3 regions of the Bradyrhizobium sp. ORS 86 genome follow, and region 3 is predicted to be linked to each of the others. Evidence: riboswitches for the same ligand, from Rfam matches in the RefSeq annotation. Region 3 holds a riboswitch; each other region holds the start of a gene.

Region 1 (7,948 bases), 1.2 Mb from region 3:
CGCCGAACACCCAGTGCGGCAGGTGCTGGTCCATGATCCAGCCGAACAGCAGCGGGCTCACGATGCCGCCGAAGTTGAAGCCGGTGGAGACGATGCCGAAGGCGCGACCCGCGGCGCCTGATGGTGCGGCGTTGCGCACCATCATGTCGCGGGACGGCGCAATCACGCCGCCGAGGAATCCGGCAAGGCCCATCGCCAGCGTCAGCAGCGCCGAGGGCATGTTCACCAGCGCGATCAGCAGCACCAGCGCGGCATTGACCGCGAAGCAGGCCGCGGCGACCTGGCTGTGGCGGTGGGTCCAGTCGGCGAGGTAGCCACCCGCAAGCACGCCCGCGGCGCTGGCGCCGAGGAATGCGGTCAGCGCGACATTGGCGGTCGAGAACGATGCGCCATAGCCGCCCATCAGCGCGACCACGCCGAAATTGTTGATGCCTGATGTCGACAGGCTGAGCAGCGTGAAGAAGACGGTGAGCACGATCAGCGCCGGCGTGATCACGCTGACTTGCGGCGCGGCGTCGTCCTTGGTCTTGTTCGCGCCTGCGTCGGGGATGCCGAGCACGATCAGAAACAGCGCCACCAGCGGACCGACCGCGCCGGCGACGATCAAGGCGCCGAGCCCGCCGATCGATGCGACCAGCGCAGCCATGATCGCCGGCGCCACCGCGCCGCCGAGGAAGCCGGCAAACGTATGGATCGAGAACGCCCGGCCCATCCGCGCCTCGTCCATATGTGCCGAGAGGATGGCGTAGTCGGCGGGATGATAGACGCTGTTGGCGAGGCCGAGCAGCACGGCGCAGACGATCAGCGCGGCATAGCTGAGGTGCAGGCCGAGCCCGATCAGCGCGCAGCCGCCGACGGTCAGCCCGATCAGCAGGATCTTGCGCGCCCCGATATGGTCGGCGAGATAGCCGATCGGCGCCTGGGTCAGACCGGACACCACCGCGAACACGGTCAGCGCGAAGCCGAGCTCGACATAGCCGACGCCAAGTTGTTCCTTCAGGAACGGAAACAGCATCGGCAGCACGAAGATATGGAAATGGCTGACCCAGTGAGCGACCGAGATGCCCGTCAGCGTGCGGAGCGCGCTGTCGGCCTTCGCTTGCTGCGGTGCGGCCAGAACGTCGACCATCTCAAACAAAATCCCATTGTGTGCCTGCTCGGCAGGGCCGGGTGAAAATAGACATTGACCGATAATTGTCCATGAACGCTGCTGCATGGCTGCCCCCGGGGAGCAGGCGCCGCATCGACACATGCGGCATTAAAAGGCGGCGACAAAGTGCGGCGGTACGGCGATGATCGGACATGATCGACGCCAGAAAGCCGCTCCGGGTGCTCGTGTCAGAGGGGTCCAGCACCTCTGGCCGCGAGGCGGTCACGATCCTGGGCGCGGCCGGCCATCACGTCGAGGTCTGCGACCCCTCGCGCTGGTGCCTGGCGCGCTACTCCCGCTTTGTCCGCAAATTCCATCACTGTCCCGGCCTGCGCACCGATCCGGCCGGTTTCCTGCGCTTCGTCGAGCATTTGTTGGCATCGCAGCATTTCGACGTGCTGCTGCCGACCCATGAGCAGGGCTTCCTGTTCGCGCGGGCCGAGGCCCGACTAAAGCCGCGCGTGGGGTTCGCGCTGCCGGACTTCGCCAGCTACCGCGCGGTGCACAGCAAGGCGGGTTTCAGCCGGCTGCTCGATCGGCTCGGCCTGCCGCAGCCGCCGACCCGGATCGTGACCTCGCTCGACGAATTGCGCGAGGCGACGCGGTTTCCGTCCGTGGTCAAGACCTCGATCGGCACCGCGAGCCGCGGCGTCTGGATCGTGCGTGATGCGGGCGATCTCAATCTTGCGCTCTACGATCTCCAAGCGAGCGGGGACATTGGCGGCGAACTATTGGTGCAGGACCTCGTCACCGGTACCACCGAGAAGGCGCAGTCGGTGTTTTGCCGCGGCGAGCTGCTCGGCTTCCATGCCTATCGGCAGGTCACCGCCGGCGTCGGCGGTGGCGAGGCGGTCAAGGAGAGCGTCAGCCGGCCGGCGATCCGCGGCTATCTTGAGGCGATCGGGGCGCATCTGAATTGGCACGGCGCGCTCTCGGTCGATGTCATCATGCCGCTCGATAGCCCCACTCCGCTTCTGATCGACTGCAATCCGCGGCTGGTCGAGCCGATGAATGCGTATCGCGCCGGCACCGATCTGGTCGATCTGCTGCTGCGCCTGTCGCTCGGCGAGACGCCGGCGCCGCTTGCCGAGAGCCGGGCCGGCGTGCGGACGCATCTTGCGCTGCAGGCGCTGCTCGGCAGTGCCTCACGCGACGGCACGCGGCGCGACGTCATCAGGGAATGCGGCCGCATCGCCGCGGGCAAGGACCCGTATCAGGGCAGCACCGAAGAGCTGACGCCGATGCGACTCGATTGGCCCGGCGCCGTACCGCTGGCGATGACAGTTGCGTTGTTACTGGTCTCGCCGCAGCTCGCGTCGTCGCTGGCGCGGGGCGGCTTCGGCGCGCATCTGCTCGACGCGGCGAGCATCCGAACGATCGAGAGTGAGGGATTTTGCTAGGTCTATCCTCGTCGTCCCGGCCTTCGCCGGGACAACGTCTGGATGGATGTGGACCGGCCTACAACGGCTCATCATCATTGCCGTGGCGGTCGAGCTTCGGCGTGGCGATGTCGCCGTCCTCGTAATATTCGTCGTCGTGCGGCGATGGGGACGGCGGAGGCTTTTTGGGCGGCTCGCTGGCCTTGGTCGGTGCCTTGCTCTTCTTTCCCGCTTTGCCCATGCATGTCCTCTGCGCAATCGATGGTCGCTGGAAATTCTACCCCAGTTGGCAGACGCTTGAAATGCGAGGAGAGGGCGCGACGGGACCGAGGGCCAGCCGCGCCGGAGCAGGTCAGAACGTCGCTCCGGCCCGCACCACGTAGGTCCGGCCCGGCAGCGGATAGGCCGAGAAGCGGCCCGCGGTGAACGAACTCGTAATGGCGTAGTCGTAGTAAAGCGCGTTGAACAGGTTGTTCACGCTGACCGACCAGAAGAAGCGGTCGTATTGTCCGCTGAGCTTGATGTCGGCGGTCGCATTGCCGGGAATACGGCTCTGGGCGTTGGCCTGGTCGTTGTCCATGATGCGCGAGCTCCAGGCGCGCAACGTAGCGTCGAACACGAGGTAGTTCTGCCAGATGTTCCAGGTGACGCCGACATTGCCGGTATAGCGGGAGACCAGCGGCACGTCGTTGCCGGCCCACATGCCTTCGCGGAAGACGGCGCGGGTGTAGGCCATGCCGCCGCGCAGCGTCACGGTGTCGCTGACGCGCAGCGAGGCGTTGGTCTCGCTGCCGTAGCGGCGGGTCGGATCGAGGTTGACGTTGTAGAACAGCACCGGGTTGAAGTGGATCTCGTTGTCGAGATCCATCAGGTAGACGCTGGTCTGCACCTGGAAGCGGTTGGTCCTGACGCGGACGCCGCTCTCGACGTCTTGCGAGGTCTGGGTCTTGAGCTGGAAGTTCTGCGGGATCGGCGCGAACGTCACCGGGTCGAACGACGGGCCCGAGGCGACGCGTTCGTCGACATCGGGCGTGCGGAACGCGCGCGCAGCGCGTCCAAATACCGAGAAGACGTCGGTGAAGCGATGCTCGACGCCGGCATGTAGCGCATATTGCGTTTCATTGCTGTTGAGCGGAGAAGCCTGGATGTCAGAGCCGGGGAACGTGCCCGGCGCCGTGGGATCGTAACGGTCTGCTGCATTCACGGCGGTGCTCTGCACGCGCGCGCCATAGGAGAAATCAGTCGTCGGCAACAGGCCGATGATATGCTGCCAGTAGCCGGCAAGCGTCCGCTGCGAGATGTCGTAGGTGTGGATCGGCGCGTATCCTTGGAATTGGCTGCGCGCTTCCCGGAACGTCGAATCATAATAGTCGATGCCGGTCAGGATCGTGGACGGCAGCCCGAGCACCGCGTTCTTGATGCTGAGGCGTGGCGTGATCGACCACGTTTGCAGCGCGGCGTCATTGTAGGTCGAGGCAAAGCTCGGAGTCGGCACCGTGCCGAAGAAGCCGCTCTGCGTGTCCCGCTGCCGCCAGCCGCCGTCGACGATCAGGTCGACGCCGTTCAACAGGGTCTTGGTGAAGCCGGTGGTAACGCTGGCGGTCTGCTGATTGGCGTAGTCGTAGGGCGTGGCGGCGCCCCTGCGGTCGGTCAGCAGCTCATTGACGCCGATCGACGGATCCACGATCCGGCCGCCGGGAAGGCCGAGCTTCTGGTCGCTGCCGGTGACGGTCAGGAACGCGGTGAGGTCCGGCGTGGTGTAGCTGATGTTGCCGATACCGTTGCGCTGGTCGAGCGCATTGTTGACGCGATACCCGTCGGACTTGATGCCATTGCCGTAGAACGATGTCGACCACGGACCGGAATTCACCGCGGCCGAGACCGCGGCCATGCGCTGGTTGAACGAGCCGAAGCCGGTTTCAGCCTTGATGGAGACCGGCGGCCCGCCGACGGCGGTCTTGGTGACGATATTGACGACGCCGCCGACTGCGTTGTCGCCATAGAGCACGGCGCCGCTGTTGCCTCGCGTGATCTCGATGCGCTCGATCGAATCGATCGGGATCGTGGTGAGATCGAACCCGGCCTTGTCGATGTCGTTGAGACGGCGGCCGTTCAGCAGGAACAATGTATTGTCGGAGGCGAAGGCGCCGAAGCCGCGCAGGTCGACCGAGGTCTTGGCGCCGTTCGGGCCGCCATAGAGCGATTGCAACTGCACGCCCGGCACCTGCGCGAGGATCTCGGGCAGTGTCTGCACCGGCGAATGGGCGATGTCGTCGGCCGTGATCACGGTCGACGATGCGCCGACGATGCCCGCGGACCCGACACTGGCGGTCCCGGATCCCGTGCCCGTTGGCGGAGCGTTCGATCCGCTTCCGCTTCCCGTGTTGTCGGTCGGCGCATTGCCCGGGGCCGGGCGGTGCGGCGTCTGGGTCGTATCAGAGTTGGTCGGCCTGGCGCGCGTCACGTTCTGGTCGCCGGGCTTGGTGACCTCGATCGGGGGAAGCACGTCCGCGGCCGGCGCCTGCTGCGCCAGTGCGGCTGTGGCGCTGAGCGCCGGCGCTGATATTGTCGAGGCGAGCAAGAGCGCGCGGCGCAGTCGCGTTGAAGGGAAGGGCAACATCGGCGAGACCTGGGCAACGTCAGTGGCACGTCACCGCGAACCCGGTCTCACCCCTTGCACGACGGCACGTCAGGTGAAGCCAATGCCTGTACTCCCCGACCGGCATCGTCGCGTGTGACCACGGCTGACGGCAGGTCTCCTGGCTCGCGGGTCGTTACCCTTCGTCGCCTTCCCAGGACCGAGATTCCCAGTGGCCTGTGACGAAGGATTCACCGCCTACAGTTGCGGGGGCAGCCGCGGCCTTGGGGCAGTTTCCCCGTACCGCATTCCCTTTTCATCCCATGAAAGAACCGTCATGGTCACTAGGGTTCGGTCGGCGGCCAAAGTCAATCCCGGCGGAACCAGGGCAGCAGCCGGACGGCTATGGTTTTCATCGAGTGTCGCTTGTCTGCCACGGCGATCGCTGTAAGAGCATGATCCGATGAGTGTGCAGGATTTTGCCTTGGCGGCCGAGGTCGCAGCGCGGCGCCGTCTGGGCGCGACCGTAGCGCTCACGGCGCTCGTGGTCTTGCTCATGCTGATCTCGCTCGGCATCGGGCCGGTGCGGTTGTCACCACTCACCGTGATCGCGGCGCTGTTCGGCGGCGGCAGCGATGTGGCGCAGGTGATCGTGCGCGAGATCCGCCTGCCGCGAACCATCCTGGCGTTTGCGATCGGCGGCATTCTGGGATTGTCCGGCGCGGCGCTGCAGGGGCTGCTGCGCAATCCGCTGGCCTCGCCGTCGCTGTTCGGCGCGCCGCAGGCGGCCGCCTTCGGCGCGGTGCTGGTGATTGCGCTCGGGTTGGCCGACGTGCGCTCGTTCGCGCTGCCGATTGCTGCGATCATCGCGGCGTTCGGCTCGGTGTTCGCCCTGCTTGCGATCGCCGGCCGCAATGCCGGGCTGTTGATCCTGATCCTGTCGGGGCTCGCGATCTCCAGCTTCGCAGGCGCCGCGACGGCGCTGGTGATGAATCTGTCGAGCAATCCGTTCGTGGCGCTGGAGATCGCGTTCTGGCTGCTCGGCTCGCTGGAGGACCGCAGCTTCCAGCATGTCATGATTGCATTGCCCTTCATCGTGGCCGGCGCCGTCATCCTGCTCAGCCAGGCAAGCAGCTTCCGCGCGCTGACGCTGGGCGAGGAGGCCGCGCAGAGCCTCGGGGTCGATGTCGCGCGGTTGCGGCTGTTCGTCATCTCGGGCGTCGCGCTCGGCGTCGGCGGCGCGGTCGCGGTGACAGGGACCATCGGTTTCATCGGCCTGGTCGCGCCGCATCTGATGCGGCCGGTGATCGGCCACGACCCGGCGCGGCTCCTGGTGCCGAGCGCGCTCGCGGGCTCGGCGCTGCTGCTGGCGGCCGATATCGCGGTGCGCATCATCCCGTCGACTTCCGACATCAAGGTCGGCGTGCTGACCTCGATCATCGGCGTGCCGTTCTTCCTCTATCTGATCATGCGCGAACGCCGCGTGCTCGGTGGAGGCGTGGCATGACCCTGCTGTCCGCAACCCATCTCAACGCTTCGCTGGGCAGCCGCCATGTGCTGCACGATATCTCGCTGTCGTTGTCGTCTGGGCATCTGGTGGCGCTGGTTGGTCCGAACGGCGCCGGCAAGACCACGCTGCTTCGTGCGCTGGCCGGGCTGATCCCTTCCCGCGGCGACATCAGGATCGGCGGCGATGCGCTGTCGTCGCTGTCGTTGCGCGAACGCTCCAGGCGGTTTGCCTATCTGCCGCAGGGGCACATGGTGCACTGGCCGCTGCCGGCCCGCGACATCGTCGCGCTCGGCCGTTATCCGCACGGCGCGACCGATCCCGCCCGGCTGTCGCCCGACGATATGGCGGCGGTGCTGCGGGCGATGCAGGCGGTCGATGTCACTGCGTTCGGCGACCGCCGCGTCACCGAGCTCTCCGGCGGTGAGCGCAGCCGCGTTGCGCTGGCCCGTGTGCTCGCGGTGGAGGCGCCCGTGATCCTGGCCGACGAGCCGACCGCGTCGCTCGATCCGCGCCATCAGATCGACGTGATGCAGCGGCTGCGCGGCGTCGCTGATGCGGGCGTGCTGGTCGTCGTGGTGACGCATGACCTCGGCCTGGCCGCGCGCTTTGCGGATCACGTGCTGGTGCTCTCGGAGGGACGATTGGCGTCGCAGGGCGCGCCTGTCGAAGCACTGTCGGAAGCGGTGATGGCGGAGGTGTTCCGGATCAGCGCCTATCGCGCCGAGTATCAGCGCGAGGCGGTGATCGTGCCTTGGGCGGACGTGTGATGTGCGGGTCCGTCTACAGGCAGCGCCGAAGTATCCGCGAGCTCGCTTCACCTCTCCCGCTTGCGGGGGAGGTCGCATCGTATCGCCAGATACGATGCGGGTGGGGGCTTTCTCCACGATATGATTTGCAGCGATACCCCCACCCCAACCCTCCCCCGCAAGCGGGAGAGGGGGCGCAGTTTTCTCGCGGCGGCCACCTCACTTCCAGATATCTCATCGCGATACTCTCGATGCTGTTGTGGGCAATCTCACCCAGCGCCTCGCTCGCCACCGGGCCACGCGTCGTCTCCATGAACGTCTGTAGCGACCAGCTCGTGCTGTCGCTGGCCGATCCGGATCAGATCCTCGGTCTCAGCCCGTTTGCGCGCGATGCCTGGCAATCATGGGCGGCCGACGCGGCGCGGCGCTATCCTGTGCTGTCTGGCGGGGCCGAGGATGTGCTGGTGCTGAAGCCGGATGTTGTCGTCGTCAGCCGGTTCGACAAGCGCGAGACGCGCGATCTGCTGAAGGCCAATGGCCTTCATCTCGTCGAGTTCACCGTGCCGCGCACGCTCGACGAGGTGA
Region 2 (7,948 bases), 2.4 Mb from region 3:
TCTGCCGGTGCGATGATGTCGTAGCCCGTCACCCGGCCCGAGCCGTGATCCCAGCGCGGCGCGATACCTGCGAGATGCAGTGCCATCGCAAAATCCTCGCCGGCGGTACGCATGGTCGACGATCCCCAGAGGTCGACGACGAGCCCTTTCGGCCAGTCGCCGTGGTCCTGCAGGTGACGGCGCAGCAGCTCCTCGGCAAGCTTGACGCCTTGCGCATGTGCCGACGGCGTGGGCACCGCGCGCGGGTCGACGGCAAACACATTGCGTCCGGTCGGCAGCACGTCGCGGCGCCCGCGATAGGGCGAGCCCGAAGGTCCCGGCGCAACGTGGCGGCCGGAGAGCGCATCGCGCAGCGCACGCTTCTCCGCCTCGCCGCACGCGCCCTGGCCGAACACATGCAGGCCGTCGCCGAACTGGCTTTCCTTGAGATCGCAGACGAAGCGATCGATCTGTGGAATGGCTTCGCCCGCCGAGACCGATGTGGCGAGACCGAGATCGTCCTCCAGCCCGGCGAGCCGCGCCTCCTCGCGGATATCAGCAATCAAGCGCCGGCGCCGCGCCGGATCGAGGCCGTCGGCGGTCGAATATTCATCAAGCAGCCGTTCGAGCCGGCGCATGCCCTCCGGCAATGTGGCGTTCGTGAGCGGCGGCGGCAGGTGGCCGACCGTGACGGCGCCGATCCTCCGCTTGGCCTGTGCGGCCTCGCCGGGATCGTTGACGATGAACGGATAGATTACCGGCAGGTCTCCGATCAACGCCTCCGGCCAGCAGCAAGGCGACAGCGCGACCGATTTGCCCGGCAGCCATTCGAGCGTACCATGCGCACCCATGTGCACGATGGCGTCGATGCCTTGCTGTCTGAGCCAGAGATAGAACGCGACATAGGCGTGGCGAGGCGTGCGCGAGAGATCGTGATAGTTGGCGTCGCGCTGGCGCACATCGCCGCGCTCCGGCTGAACGGCAATGACGGACTTGCCGCATTGTATTGCGGCGAAGTGAAATTCGCCGTTGCGGCAATCTGGATCGTCCTCCGGCGCGCCCCAGGCACTCGCGAGATCGTCCTGAAGCTGCCGTGGAAGGCGGGACAGCGCCGCGCAATAGTCGTGGACGCTCCACGTCAATTTCTGCCGCAACAGAACGTCGCCGAGCGGCCCCACGGTCGCGGTGTCGAAGCCGGCGGCTGCGAGATCGGACAGCAGCACATCAACCGAGGCGAGGGCATCGAGCCCGACCGCATGCGCGATCTGATGGGGGCGGCCGGGATAGTTCGAGAGCACGAGTGCGAGCCGCTTCTCGCGCGCCGGCTTGGTCGCGAGCCTGTGCCAAGCGGCGACGCGTAAGGCAACCGCCGCGACACGCTCCTCGTCCGGCCGGTGCGCGAGACGGGCGAATTGCAGGTCGGGATCGCGCTCGCCGGGCGACTTGAAGCTCACGACGCCCGCAAACAGACGACCGTCGACCTCCGGCAACACCACGTGCATCGCCAGATCGCCGGGAGAAAGACCGCGAAGCGACTCGGCCCAATCATCGCGCCGCGCTGTCGACAACGCGACCTGGAACACCGGGCAGCATGCGAGTTCGAACGGCGTCGTGCCGTCGTCGCCGATTGCGGAAAAGGCGGTCGCATTGACGATAGCGGCGGGAGGACAATGCGCGAACTGGGTGCGCATCCAATCGGCGACGCCCGCTGCCTTCAGCGAGGTGACGAACACGCCGTATGCATCAAAGCCCTTCTGCCGCAACGCCGTGATCAGCGCGTCGACCGGCGCCGTGTCGCCGGCTGCGAGATAGGAACGATAGAAGGTCACCAGCGCCCGTGGCCGGTGATCTGGTGACGGCGGCGCCGTGACGGCGCCGAGCCCGGGATCGTAGAAGCCGAACTTCGGAAGGTCGATCTCGCCGACGACCGGTCCGGCATACAGTCCCGACGCCAGCGCGAGCTGGGCGATCACGGCCTGCGCCGCGACGGGGCCGCCCTTGTCGCAGAGCACCTTGAGCCTGCGTAGCGTCGAGACCGGCAGGGTGGAGAATTCATCCAGCCGCGGGTCATCGCGACCGTCCGCCGGCAGCACCGCAAGCGCGATGTTGCGCTCCTTCGCCAGGCGATGCAGCGCGGCCAGCCCATATGACCAATAGGGTTCGCCACCGATCAGACGCACCAGGATGCCGCGCGCCTGCGACAAGGTCCGTTCGATGTAGGTGTCGACCGACAGCGGATGGCGCAGGTCGGCCAGATTCGCGAGCCGTAGAGACGGCAGCGATCCGCGGTCGCGCCGCCAGCCGGAAGCAAACGCAGAAAGATCGCTGTCGGAGAACGAGAGCACCACAAGTTCGGCCGGATCCTGGCCGAGGTCCCTTGGTGTCACGGTCTCCTCGAGACCGCGGCCCTCGCGGAAGACGATGTGCATCAGACACCAAGTCGCGCCTTGATGGCGGCCTCATCGATGTCGCCGTGTTCGCCGATCACGACGAGCTTCGACTGCCTCGGCCGCGCGCCCCAGGGCATGTCGAACTGATGTCGCACCCGCTCGCCGACAGATTGCACCAGCAGGCGCATCGGCTTGCCCTGGATCGCGATATAGCCCTTGGCGCGCAGCACATTCTGCTCGCGCGCCAGTCCCTTGATCGATGCAACCAGCGCATCGACGTCGGCGATTTCCGGAAGATCGATTACCACGGAGTTGAAATCGTTATGTTCGTGCTCGTCCTCACCGTCGTGGTGCGACGGACGCGCTGCGAGGTCGTCTTCGGCTGCGGCCGCGAGACCCAGGATCACGCGCGCGTCGACCGCGCCGTCGACGACCGGCTGCATCGGCACCTGCCGCGGCATTTCGGCCGCGATCGCGAGCTTCGCGGCCTCGAGGCCCTCAGCGCCGGCGAGGTCCGCCTTGGTCAGCAGCACGATGTCGGCGCAGGCGATCTGGTCCTCGAACACTTCCGACAGCGGCGTCTCGTGGTCGAGATTGTCGTCAGCGGCGCGCTGCGCGTCGACCGCGGCCGGGTCGGGGGCAAAGCGGCCGGCCGCAACGGCCTCCGCATCGGCCAGCGCGATCACGCCGTCGACCGTGATCCGCGAACGGATCTCCGGCCAATCGAACGCCTTCAGCAGCGGCTTCGGCAGCGCGAGCCCCGATGTCTCGATCACGATATGATCGGGTTTCACGCGCCGCGCCAGCAATTGCTCCATCGCTGGGACGAAATCGTCAGCGACGGTGCAGCAGATGCAGCCATTGGCGAGCTCGACGATGTTCTCGCTCGGACAATTGGCATCCGCGCAGGACTTCAATATCTCCCCGTCGACGCCTTCGCTGCCGAACTCGTTCACCAGCACCGCAAGCTTCTTGCCGTTGGCATTCCTGATCAGATGCTGGATCAGCGTCGTCTTGCCCGATCCGAGAAAGCCGGTGACGACGGTGACGGGCACCTTGGTGAGCGTGGTCATTCTGCAGCCTCTGGCACAACGGCGATGGGTGGAATGCGGGCGAGTGATTGCTTGCGAAAGATTTCCGGTCGGCTGCGCCACGGCACGATGCCGTCGGGTGCCGCCGCATAGGCGGAAGCACCGGCGACCACATCCGTCGCATTGGCTTCGGACAGGCGGCCATAGACATACGACCACCGTCCCGGCGCGCTGAGCGCGACCGAGCAGCCCTGGCTGCACGCCGACAGGCATTCGACCGGAACAAGATTGACGCCGTCAGGCACACCGGTATCGCGGATCGCGGCATGCAGCCGCGCACCGGGCGTGGCTTCGCCTTCCGCGACCGTCTGGCCGGCGCGGCAGGTGATGCAGACATGAAGTGTAACGCTCATCGCCCTTCCTGATTGACAGCGGGAGGCGATGAGGCAGACGAACCGTTCGATGGAAAGGTTCGTTCCCCGTCGCGGAACACCCCGTCCGCTGGTCTCAACGTCTGCGCTGGCAGGTCTCCCGGCTTGCGGAGCAGGGGGTTATCCCTTCGATCCCCGCCTTCCCGATTCCTTTGGGAATCAGTGGCTTTGGGCATCTCTCCGGTCACGGTCGCGGGGGCGGCTGCGCTTCGGGCCGACTTGAGCCCTATCGCATTCCCTCTTCGCCTGTCGTAGGACAGGCACCAACGCAGGGCTCACCATTCGTCCAAGCCCGGAACTTGTCAAGCCGAAGGAACGTCAGATGATGTCTGAACGAGACGCCGAGGACGAAGCCGGTGGCTCAGAGGCCGCGCTGGAAGCTCGCCATGCCGCCAAGATGGCCAAAAAGAAAGACGCTCGTGATCGAATCATGGCGACCAAGAGCGGTGAGAAAGGATTGATCATCGTTCATACCGGCGCGGGCAAGGGAAAATCGTCCTCCGCCTTCGGCATGATCGTCCGCTGCGTGGCGCACGGGTTTCCCTGCGCGGTGGTGCAGTTCATCAAGGGCGCTTGGGATACCGGTGAACGCCGCCTGCTGACCGGACACTTCGGCGACCTCTGTCAGTTCCACGCGATGGGCGAAGGTTTCACCTGGGAAACGCAGGATCGCGCCCGCGACATTGCCGCCGCCCAAGCCGGCTGGGAAAAAGCCAAGCAACTGATCTCCGATGCAAGCCTGCGCATGGTCGTGCTCGACGAGATCAACATCGCACTGCGTTATGACTATCTGGCGATCGCCGACGTCGTCGAATTTCTCAAGACGTCGAAGCCGCCGATGACGCATGTCGTACTCACCGGGCGTAACGCCAAGGACGAACTGATCGAGATCGCCGACCTCGTCACCGAGATGACGCTGGTGAAACATCCGTTCCGGTCCGGCATCAAGGCGCAGCCGGGCGTCGAGTTCTGACAGCGTAGCCGGACCACGCGATGGCGCGCACATTGATGATCCAGGGAGCGGGCTCGGACGTCGGCAAATCGCTGATCGTCGCGGGCCTGGCGCGCGCGGCGAAGCGGCGCGACCTCCGCGTATTGCCGTTCAAGCCGCAGAACATGTCGAACAATGCAGCCGTCACCGTCGACGGGGGCGAGATCGGACGCGCGCAGGCGCTGCAGGCGCTCGCCGCCGGCGTCGAGCCGCACACCGACATGAACCCGGTGCTGCTGAAGCCGGAGACCGATGTCGGCGCGCAGATCATCGTGCAGGGCAAGCGCGTCGCAACCGCGCGTGCCCGGGAATATGCCGCCATGAAGCTCTCGCTGATGAGCGCAGTACTGGAGAGTTTCGAGCGGCTGAAGCATCGCGCCGATCTCGTGCTTGTCGAAGGCGCCGGCAGCCCCGCCGAAGTCAATCTGCGCAAGGCCGACATCGCCAATATGGGCTTTGCGCGCAAGGCCGGTGTCCCGGTGGTGCTGGTCGGCGATATCGACCGCGGCGGCGTGATTGCGCAACTCGTCGGTATCAAGACGGTGATCGATCCCGAGGACGCCGCAATGATCCGTGGCTTCATCATCAACAAGTTTCGTGGCGATCCGACCCTGTTCGATGACGGCTACCGGCTGATCGAAGCCCGCACGTCGTGGCGCGGGTTCGGCGTGCTGCCCTGGTTCATCCGTGCCGGCGAGCTTCCGGCAGAAGATGCGCTCGGGCTCGGCGACGCGCGCAAGCCCGGCCAATGCAAGATCGCGTTTCTTGCGCTGTCGCGCATCGCCAATTTCGACGATCTCGATCCGCTCAAGCTCGAGCCGGGCGTCGACCTCGTGATGGTGCGTCCCGGCGACGCCATTCCGGGCGATGCCAGGCTCGTCATCGTGCCGGGCTCGAAATCGACGCGCGGCGACCTTGCCTTTCTGCGCGCGCAGGGCTGGGACATCGATCTTCTGGCGCATCATCGTCGCGGCGGCCATGTGCTTGGTCTGTGCGGCGGATATCAGATGCTCGGACAGAGCGTGGCCGATCCGATCGGGATCGAAGGCCCCCCCGGTGAGACGCGCGGCCTCGGACTTCTTGATGTTGCGACCGTCATGACCGAGCAGAAAACGCTGACGCGGGTCAGCGCCGTCCATGCCGCGACCGATCAATCGATCAGCGCCTACGAGATCCACATCGGGCGGACCGACGGCCCGGACCGGGCCCGGCCCTTCGCGTTTGTTGTGGGTGCGCCGGAAGGTGCCGTGTCCGGCGACGGGCGCGTTCACGGCAGCTATCTGCACGGGCTGTTCGCATCAGACGATTTCCGCAAGGCCTTCCTCGCGCAACTCGACGTTCCCGCCGCGGACCAGGCGTACGGCGCCAGGGTCGATGACGCGCTCGATGCGCTTGCCGATCACATCGAGGCGCATCTCGACGTCGATGGGCTGCTTGCGCTGGCGCGATGAATCATCGGCGCGACAATAGAGCGGCAAGGCGGGACCATTCCGCTTCGCTCCCGGGCAGGCCGAGGCGCAGCCATCCTGGGCGTTGTGCGAAGACGCGTGACCAGATTTGCCCACGTGCCAGCTTCTCTTGTGCGGCGAGGGCGTCGCCGGTCTCATAGAGGCGGAACAATGGCGTGCCGCCGACCAGTGTCCATGCTTGCGACTGCACCGCCGCATCGAGCCTGAGGCAATCGCTGGCCAGCCGCGCCGACGTGGCCATTTTCCAGGCATCGTCGCGCAATGCGCGCCGCCCGATCGCAATCGCAGCAGCCGACACCGGCCACGGGCCTGCCATCGCCGCAAGCGCTGCGATCTCCCGCTCGCTGCCGATCGCGAAGCCGAGCCGCAGGCCGGCGAGCCCGTAGAATTTACCGAACGAACGCAGGATGAGGAGACCATCTTGCCCGGCCTGTGATGCAAGCGACAGGTCCGGAACGGTGTCGGCGAAGCTCTCGTCGATCACGAGCCGGCCGACACGCGGCCGCAGCGCCAGCAACTCGCTCCGATCGTGACGTGTTCCATCGGGATTGTTGGGATTGACCACCACGGCGAGATCGGCGCCCGCGAGGGCTTCGAGATCGGACACTTCGGTCGCGTCCCAGCCGGCGGTCGAAAGAACTGCGGCGTACTCATTATAGGTCGGCGCAAGGATATGCGCGCGGCCGCGAGGCGACAGATGCGGCAGCAACTGGATGGCCGCTTGTGCGCCACCGAGCGCCACGATCGGCGCATCGGTGGCGTAGGCATGCCGCGCCGCATCATGGAGCGATTCGATGTCGGTTCGCGACGGCAACGCATTCCACAGTCTCGGCTCCACGTCGACCGACGGATAGGGCAGCCGGTTGATCCCGGTCGACAGGTCGATCCAGTCTTCCGGCCGGCCGCCGAAGCGCCGCTGGGCAACGTCGAGATTTCCTCCATGCTCAGGCATTGAGCCACTCCTTCACGCGAAGCCCAGGATCGCGAGCACCCCGGCCAACAACATCATGGCGCGCCGAAAGAGTGTCAGTCCCCGGCGGATATCGGCGGCGACGGGATCGTGCGCTGCCTCGTTCAACCAAGGCTCCTTCGCAACGCTGCCGTGGTAGATGCGCGGACCGCTCAGCCGCACGCCGAGCGCGCCGGCCATCGCGGCTTCCGGCCAGCCTGCGTTCGGCGAGCGATGGCGGCTCGCGTCCCGCAGCATGCATGACCACGCCTGCGCCCGATGCGACGCAAGCAGTACGAACAGCAGGCCGGTGAGGCGCGCCGGGATCAGATTGGCAAGGTCGTCGATGCGGGCGGAGGCCCAGCCAAACGCCTCGTGCCGCGCGGTGCGGTGGCCGATCATGGAATCCAGCGTGTTGATCGCCTTGTAGCCGACAATGCCGGGCAGTCCGAACAGTGCGCCCCAGAACACCGGCGCGACGATGCCGTCGGACGCATTCTCGGCCAGGCTCTCGATGGTCGCGCGGGCAGTGCCGGCATCATCGAGCGTGGCGGGATCGCGCCCGACAATGCGCGAAACCGCCGCGCGTGCGCCCGTGATATCGCCGGCCTCCAGCGGATTTGCGACCGCGGCGACATGGTCATGGAGTGAACGCAAGGCAACCAGCGGCCATGCCAGAATTCCGACCAGCACAACGCGAATCCAGCT
Region 3 (7,948 bases):
CGAATACCTGCTCGGTCTCGGCTACACCGTTCATGGGATCAAGCGCCGGTCGTCCTCGTTCAACACCGCGCGTGTCGACCACCTCTATCAGGACCCGCATGCCGGCAACGTGCCGTTCCTGATGCACTATGGTGACATGACCGATTCCACCAATCTGATCCGGCTGATGCAGCAGATCCGGCCGACCGAGATCTACAATCTCGCCGCCCAGAGCCACGTTCAGGTCAGCTTCGAGAGCCCGGAATACACCGCCAACGCCGACGCCATCGGCGTGCTGCGCCTCCTGGAGGCGATCCGGATTCTCGGCATAGAAAAGGAGACGCGGTTCTATCAGGCCTCGACCTCGGAGCTCTACGGCCTAGTGCAAGAGGTGCCGCAGAAGGAAACCACGCCATTCTACCCGCGCTCGCCCTACGGCGTGGCGAAGCTCTACGGCTACTGGATCACGGTGAACTACCGTGAGGCCTACGGCATGTTCGCTAGCAACGGCATCCTGTTCAACCACGAGAGCCCGATCCGCGGCGAGACCTTTGTGACGCGCAAGATCACGCGTGGCGTCGCTCGCATCGAGGTCGGCCTTGAGAGCACGATCTATCTCGGCAACCTCGAGGCCAAGCGCGACTGGGGCCATGCGCGTGACTATGTTGAGGGCATGCACATGATCCTGCAAGCGGATCATCCCGATGACTTCGTGCTGGCGACCGGCGAGACTCGCTCGGTGCGCGAATTCGTCGAGCTGGCGTTCGCCGAGGTCGGCCGCGCGATCGAATGGCGCGGCAAGGGCGTCGACGAAACCGGCGTCGACAAGGCGTCGGGCAGGACCGTGGTTCGCGTCGACCCGACCTATTTCCGTCCGGCCGAGGTCGATCTCTTGATCGGCGACTCGAGCAAGGCGCGCGCCAAGCTTGGATGGAAGCCGAGGACGTCCTTCGCGCAGTTGGTGAAGGAAATGGTTGCCGGCGATCTCGCAGAAGCCAGACAGGACGCCGCCAATGGCAAGCACTCCGTATGAACTGAAGGGCAAGACGGTCTTCGTCGCCGGCCATCGCGGCATGGTCGGCTCGGCGCTGATGCGCCGGCTCGCGCGCGAGGGCACAAACCTCTTGACGGCCTCGCGCAGCGAGGTTGACCTCCGCAACCAGGCCGCAGTGAACGCCTGGTTTGCCGCGAAGTGTCCGCAGGTTGTGTTCCTTGCCGCGGCCAAGGTTGGCGGCATTGTCGCGAACAACACGCTGCGGGCGGAGTTCCTCTACGACAATCTGGCGATCTCGACCAATGTGATCCAGGCCGCGCACGCCAATGGTTGCGAGAAGCTGATGTTCTTCGGCTCGTCCTGCATCTATCCGCGGCTGGCAGCGCAGCCGCTGCGCGAGGATTCGATGCTGACCGGCCCTCTGGAGCAGACCAACGAGCCTTATGCCATTGCCAAGATCGCCGGCATCAAGATGGCGGAGACCTATCGCAGCCAATACGGCTCCGATTTCATCAGCGTGATGCCGACCAACCTCTACGGTCCCGGCGACAATTATCACCCCGAGTACAGCCACGTCGTCGCGGCGCTGATCCGCCGCTTCCATGAGGCTAAGCTGTCGGGGGCGGCCAACGTTGTGGTGTGGGGTACCGGCACGCCTCGGCGCGAATTCCTCTATGTCGACGATCTCGCTGACGCCTGCATCCACCTGATGAAGGCCTATTCCTCTCCCGAACTGGTCAATATCGGCACCGGCGAGGATATCAGCATTGCCGAGTTCGCCCGCGTGGTCGCGGCTGCGGTCGGCTATCGCGGCGAGATCAGCTTCGACACGTCGCGCCCGGACGGCACGCCGCGCAAGCTGCTCGATGTCAGCCGCCTGGCCAAGCTCGGCTGGCGCGCCTCCACCTCGCTCAAGGACGGCATCAGGCTCGCGTATCGAGCGTATCTCGACGACAGTAACGCACGGCGAGAGTAAGCCCACTCGTGCCGGACACGCAGGGATGAAGCAGAGCAATCGAGCGCCGCAATCAGTCGGTTGCGATTCTACTCCCGATCGGGACGCCGATTTGGCAGCCGGACCAGGCTGCAAGCTTTTCGAATTCGAAAGCGCGAACGCTTGACGATTGATTCTGAGCATTCGCGCGAAATCGTGAGACGGGGTTGCCCGATGGCATCATGGCGACGATGCGCCTCACCGAAAGGACAGAGTAGGACGCGCCCACTCTATGCCCGCAGCCTGTCGCTCTCCTTGATGCAGGCTTTCGCCGAAGCTTCAGTACCGCCGCCACGCAATTTGTTGCCCATCCGACCAGGCAAAGCGAAATACCACGGGTCCTGGGGTGTGCCGGCCTTTCGCAGACCGGCGTGTGATCGACTCCGGAACGGTCTTTTCGCCATATCCCGCCGACTAGCGGGATATTCACGCAATTGGACCGCCCGCCTTTCAGCGCAGTGCATTTGTCCGAGTCGACATTCACCATCGACGACGGCGTTCGGGCCGACGATCTTCATGCAATCAGCAGGCTGCTCGTAACTCGCGGGCGGCTGCGACCATATTGACCAAGGCGGGAAGCACCTCCTCCCATCTTCGGGTTTTTAGGCCGCAATCTGGATTGATCCAGAGCTGCGAATCGGACAATCGCTGCCTGGCCAGCGTTATGAGATCTTTCATTTCGTCCTTGCCGGGAACGCGTGGCGAATGGATATCGTAGACACCCGGCCCGATTTCGTTCGGATATTTGTAGTTCTTGAAGGCGTCGAGCAATTCCATCTTCGAGCGCGACGTCTCGATCGAAATGACGTCTGCGTCCATCGCCGCAATCGCATCGATGATATCGTTGAATTCGGAATAGCACATGTGCGTATGAATCTGAGTTTCGTCGGCAGCACCGGACGAACAGATGCGAAAGCTATCCACGGCCCAATCGAGATAACTCCTCCATTGTGATTTGCGTAACGGCAACCCTTCGCGCAACGCGGCCTCGTCTATCTGGATTATTGTCGCTCCCGCCTCCTCAAGGTCGAGCACCTCATCGCGGATCGCAACCGCAAGCTGGCGGCAGGCATCGCTTCGCCGAATATCGTCACGGACAAAAGACCAGTTCAGAATCGTCACCGGTCCAGTCAACATTGCCTTCATTGGCTTGTTGGTCAGCGACTGCGCGTATCGCCACCATTCGACCGTCATCGGCTTCGACCGCGAGACATCCCCAAACAGAATTGGTGGACGGACGTAGCGCGAGCCATACGACTGAACCCAACCGTGCTTGGTGAAGGCGAATCCGGAAAGCTGCTCGCCGAAATACTGCACCATGTCATTGCGCTCGAACTCACCATGCACGAGAACATCGAGCCCGATATTCTCCTGCCATAGCACCGCACGCGCCGTTTCCTCTCTGAGAAACTGCTCGTACTGCGCGTTGCTCAACCCTCCTTTGGCATGGCAAGCGCGGGCATTGCGAACTTCCGCGGTTTGCGGAAACGATCCAATGGTCGTCGTGGGAAATGTCGGCAAGGCAAACCGCGCGCGCTGGGCCTCGGCGCGCTTTGCGAAAGGACTGCAACGGTAGCGCTTGGTTTGGTCGATCGCAGCCATGCGCGCAGCGACGTCCGCATTGTGGATCTTGGGCGATTGCTCGCGTGCAAGTGCCGCGTTTTTTGATGCCGCGAGCACATCGGCCACGCCGGCACGATCGCCAGCAAGCGCCCTTCCTAGGGTCGCTAGTTCCTTAATTTTCTGAACCGAGAAAGCCAGCCAGCTCTTTACATCGGAATCGAGATCGGTTTCGAGCCCCAGGTCGATTGGAACATGGAGCAGCGAACATGAGGGGGCGATCTGGACGCGATCAGTGCCGAGTTTTGCCACGGTGGGCGCCAGCTGATCGACCAGCGCTGAAAGGTTGGAGCGCCAAACGTTGCGCCCATCGACGACCCCCAGTGAGAGAACGAGATCGTTGCGAATCCCAGCGACGATCGCGTTCAGCGGGTCTGCCCCCCTTACCAAGTCGACGTGGAGCCCGGAAACCGGCAAAGCCAAGGCCGTATCGAGATTACCGCCGATGGTCCCAAAGTAGGTCGCCAGCATGATTTTAAGAGCAGGTATCTCCCTAGCAAAATAGGTATAGGTACGAAGCAAGGCTTTGCGGGATATTTCGTCGAGGTCCAAGACCAGACAGGGCTCATCGAGCTGAACCCATTCTGCGCCGCGCGCGACCAGCTCACGAAGAACGTCGACATAGACCGGCAGCAGTCGATCCAACAGCGACAATGGATTGAATGAAGGATCTGCGCTCTTGCCAAGCTTCAGGAAGGTCACTGGGCCAATCAGCACGGGACGCGTCTGGTAACCAAGCCCCTTTGCCTCCTCATATTCCTCAATCGGCTTTCGAGAAGAAAGCCTGAAGATCTGCCCCTTGTGAAATTCAGGGACCATATAGTGGTAATTGGTGTCGAACCACTTCGTCATCTCCTGCGCAGGCGCGCCCTGTGCAGGATTGGAGTGAGGGCAACTCGCATCGAGTTCACCGTTCGGCGCACCGCGCGCCATAGCGAAGTAGGTGTAGAGCGGTACAGGACCTGTGGTGCAAGCGTAAACATCCGGAATGGCGCCCACCATCACACTGGTGTCGAGCACATGATCGTAAAGCGAGAAATCATTCGACGGAATGACGGTCGCGCCGAGCGATTTCTGCCGCGCCCAGTTAGCAGTGCGCAGTCCAGCTGCCGCTTCAAGCAGCTGCGCTTCGGTGGACTTCCCGGTCCAGTAGCTTTCGAGCGCGAATTTGAGTTCACGGCGCGGACCGATGCGTGGCGTACCAAGTGTAGCAACGGGAAGTGAAAGGACGGACATAGCTCTAACCCCTGGTTTGGGGCAGAGGTCATGGCGATTGCGTGCAGGAAAAGCCGCCGAAGCGGCAATTGCTTGGCGCACCACCGGGACACCCCGCCCGCGGACGAATATGTTGTCGGGGCAGGTCTCCTGGCTTGCGGGTCATCGCTGCTGTCCGGCCTTCCCGAAACCAAGCGGTTTCAGTGACTTTATTGGACAGCGGCTCGCCGCTTACAGTTGCGGGGGCAGCGCCGGCATTCGACCGGCTTCCCTCTTAGCTCCGGATCAGTGCGCTCCGGAGAACCTCGACGAAAATCAGTTATCCGAACAAGCAGCGTTCCGTCAACCTCTTGGCACGGCATCCTTCTGCGGCTCCGCTCAACAAGTCTGTAGGTGTGGCTCCATCGCGACGATCGCGATCTAAAGCCCCCTTTGCGCGATGAGTGTGCCGGGCAGTGCTCGCTTCGAACTCGGCCCTGGTCTCTGCACGCGCGAGTACATCGGGGTCGCATTTTGCCTGCAGCCGATGGCACGCGACAGATCGGCTTCGACCGAGCTACCAGTCGGTAGCCTTTACTAGCATCTTCGACATGTGAATCTCTCGACAACTTAGCAAGATCCGCCTTGCGGGACCGTCACCCTTGGAAGCTGTGGGTCAAATCAGCTTGCCCATCCCGGGCAAAGTGGTTCGAGCGGCTGGGCCGGTAAGCAGCTCCCGGTAACGTATCTATCCCGTCGGCCGTGTGCGCCGAGACGTGCGAATATGCTCTGGAAGGCATGGAAGATCTCGGCACTATCAATCAATCTCGCTTTTGCCGTGCTGGGCGCCCCCATCGATGTCGAACGGACCAGCACTGCGTTTGCTATGTATTTCAGGCCGCTGGACCAACGGCCATTCTGCGACAGTGCTTCTTGGCCATAACCGTTCTCTTTCGCAGCGTCCTCGCTATGTTGCTACCCCCGAGTGGCGGTGATGGGTGCCAACCGTGCGCAACCGCTTGGCAGAGGGCCTACATGTCCTTCTCCAACAATCAGCGAGGGTTGGCCGTCACAGTCCGGGCCGACAGCGTGACGATGCACATGAGTGCTCCTAGTATCGCGAGAGCAAAAGGCAGCCCAGCCATGTGTGCAACGAGCCCGGCGCCAGCTGGACCGACGAGGATACCGGCGTAACCCGCCGTCGTGACGGCTGCGATCGCCAAACCTGCCGGCATCACCTTCTGCTTGCCAGCACGGCGGCATAACACCGGCACGATATTCGATGCACCCAATCCGATAAGCAGCAAACCCGCCATGGCAATCGCAGCCACCGGCGCGGCCAGCAGGGCCACAAAACCGATCATGATCGGCACAGGTCCGAACATCAGTGTGGCGCGGTCTCCGATTCTGATCACGAGGGCATCTCCGGCGAGACGGCCTGCGGTCATCGCGATGGAAAACAACATATAACCGAACCCGCCATGCTCTTGCGCCACAAGACCTCTGTCAATGAGAAATAAGGCGCTCCAGTCGATCATCGCGCCTTCGACAAGGAAGGTGATGGCCGCAAGCACCGCTATCAGCAATACGCTGCGATGAGGCAAGACAAGCAGTGGCTCTGACGGCGTGCGACGTGTCGCAAGCAACCGCGGCCATGCCGACAAAATCGCAACTATCATTAGCGCCGAACAAGCCAGCGTCGAAGCAAACGAGTCAATCCGCAGCGAGAGCAAGGCTGTCAGGGCGCCAGCGCCCGACAATTCGCCGATGCTGAACTGTGCGTGAAAGGTGGACATCAATGGGCGGCCGGCTGCTCGCTCTACTTCGGCCGCTTGAACGTTCATGGCTACATTGATTGAGCCGAGTGAAGCGCCAAAGGCAAGCAGCACCGCCCCGAGTTTCAGAGGTGTACTGGCGATAGCGAGCCATGGCAGGGTCAGCGCAAGGCCAAGTCCACCTACAAGAATAGTGCGCCTGGTGCCGTAGCGCGCCCCCGACAAAGCGGTCAAAGGCATGGCGAAGAGGGACCCCATGCCGAGGCAGAGCAGCAGCAGACCAAGCACGCGATGATCGACCGCAAGGCGCTCCTTGGCGAGCGGCACCAGAGGCGCCCAGGCCGAGAAGCCGAATCCGGAGACAAAAAATATGAGTCGCGTCGCGAGCAGGCCGGCCGGCGGATCGGCAGACGGTTTTACGGGGCACTCCGCAGAGAACGCACGTTACGAGTACGGCGCGCCGGCGTTTGCCGGCGCATGCCTGCACACGGTGGGCAGCCCGACGACGATGTCGTCGCGGAACATGCTTCCGTTACTGCAAGTCCAGTGCCATTGCGAAATTAACGCGACGTTCCTGGTGCAAACTTTCGGATGAGCCTATTTCTCGCGACTGCTTGCTATTGCGGGCTGCGGCACCCTCGGACCCACGACGAGTTTGGAGAAGTGTTGTCGTAAATCTCTCAAACCCAACACGGCACCTCCGGCTCAGATGCAGCATCGCTTCGTCGTAGAGCCCCATTGTAAACTCGACGCATTGTCTCAAGGGGCTGCGCCGCGAAGCTGCCCTCCGCGGTCATTCTGCAAGGTCTTCTTGGCCGGTTCTAGTGCTTCTTGTTCTTCTGGATCTGCATGATCGAACCAAGAGCCTGGGGGATAGGTTGCGATGCGCTTAGCAAAAAACGACTGCGGCTCCCAGGTTTTTCCCTCGGCCTTCTCAAAAATGATGACGCCGCCACGAGTGAAGTACCGAGGTCCTGGAATATTGCAGTTCACCACAATCAGGGCGCGCCATAGGCCGCTCTGTGTGGCCTCTTTTTCATCAACTTTCTGCAGGTAATCCACCTGGATCGGATCGCCGATAGTGCAGCGGCCGTGTCGTAGAAGATCGCCCAACCTGCCCTGAGCAGTCATCACAAAGTTGAAGTTGATGGGGTTATGCAGAAAGTGGAGATTCACCGCCTTTTCGCCGTTTGCGATTTCACTGGAGATCAGAGAGAGTGCGAACGCCTTCCAGCCCAATTCTATCGGCTTGGCATATGGCGAATCGACTTTTAACGCGCCGTCGGGCGCAGCCTGCCAGATAATGGCATATTCGGCGGCTTTATCGTCGCGATGTTTACTCCACGAAAAGAAGGCATATTCGCTCCCATCGTTCGATTGAGCGACTCCCCA

What was found. A riboswitch is a leader RNA that binds a small molecule or an ion and turns the genes downstream of it on or off. The one in region 3 is predicted to bind cobalamin.
Region 1: it holds a riboswitch for cobalamin, as region 3 does, so the genes downstream of both, P6U25_RS02910 (TonB-dependent receptor) here and metE (5-methyltetrahydropteroyltriglutamate--homocysteine S-methyltransferase) in region 3, are expected to answer to the same signal.
Region 2: it holds a riboswitch for cobalamin, as region 3 does, so the genes downstream of both, P6U25_RS33255 (DUF1636 family protein) here and metE (5-methyltetrahydropteroyltriglutamate--homocysteine S-methyltransferase) in region 3, are expected to answer to the same signal.

The regions. Positions count from the first base shown of each region.
Region 1 is NZ_CP120699.1:644,013-651,960, forward strand. Features, by position in the region: gene P6U25_RS02895 (MFS transporter) at 1-1,129, opposite strand, end outside; gene P6U25_RS02900 (hypothetical protein) at 1,303-2,550, shown strand; gene P6U25_RS02905 (hypothetical protein) at 2,609-2,770, opposite strand; gene P6U25_RS02910 (TonB-dependent receptor) at 2,882-5,149, opposite strand; cobalamin riboswitch at 5,261-5,459, opposite strand; gene P6U25_RS02915 (FecCD family ABC transporter permease) at 5,571-6,614, shown strand; gene P6U25_RS02920 (ABC transporter ATP-binding protein) at 6,611-7,384, shown strand; gene P6U25_RS02925 (ABC transporter substrate-binding protein) at 7,615-7,948, shown strand, end outside.
Region 2 is NZ_CP120699.1:7,186,120-7,194,067, reverse strand. Features, by position in the region: gene cobN (cobaltochelatase subunit CobN) at 1-2,408, opposite strand, end outside; gene cobW (cobalamin biosynthesis protein CobW) at 2,408-3,442, opposite strand; gene P6U25_RS33255 (DUF1636 family protein) at 3,439-3,813, opposite strand; cobalamin riboswitch at 3,904-4,114, opposite strand; gene cobO (cob(I)yrinic acid a,c-diamide adenosyltransferase) at 4,157-4,804, shown strand; gene P6U25_RS33245 (cobyric acid synthase) at 4,825-6,273, shown strand; gene cobD (threonine-phosphate decarboxylase CobD) at 6,275-7,243, opposite strand; gene cbiB (adenosylcobinamide-phosphate synthase CbiB) at 7,256-7,948, opposite strand, start outside.
Region 3 is NZ_CP120699.1:1,832,851-1,840,798, reverse strand. Features, by position in the region: gene gmd (GDP-mannose 4,6-dehydratase) at 1-1,012, shown strand, start outside; gene P6U25_RS08450 (GDP-L-fucose synthase family protein) at 993-1,949, shown strand; gene metE (5-methyltetrahydropteroyltriglutamate--homocysteine S-methyltransferase) at 2,490-4,823, opposite strand; cobalamin riboswitch at 4,925-5,125, opposite strand; gene P6U25_RS08440 (MFS transporter) at 5,834-6,946, opposite strand; gene P6U25_RS08435 (nodulate formation efficiency C protein) at 7,316-7,948, opposite strand, start outside.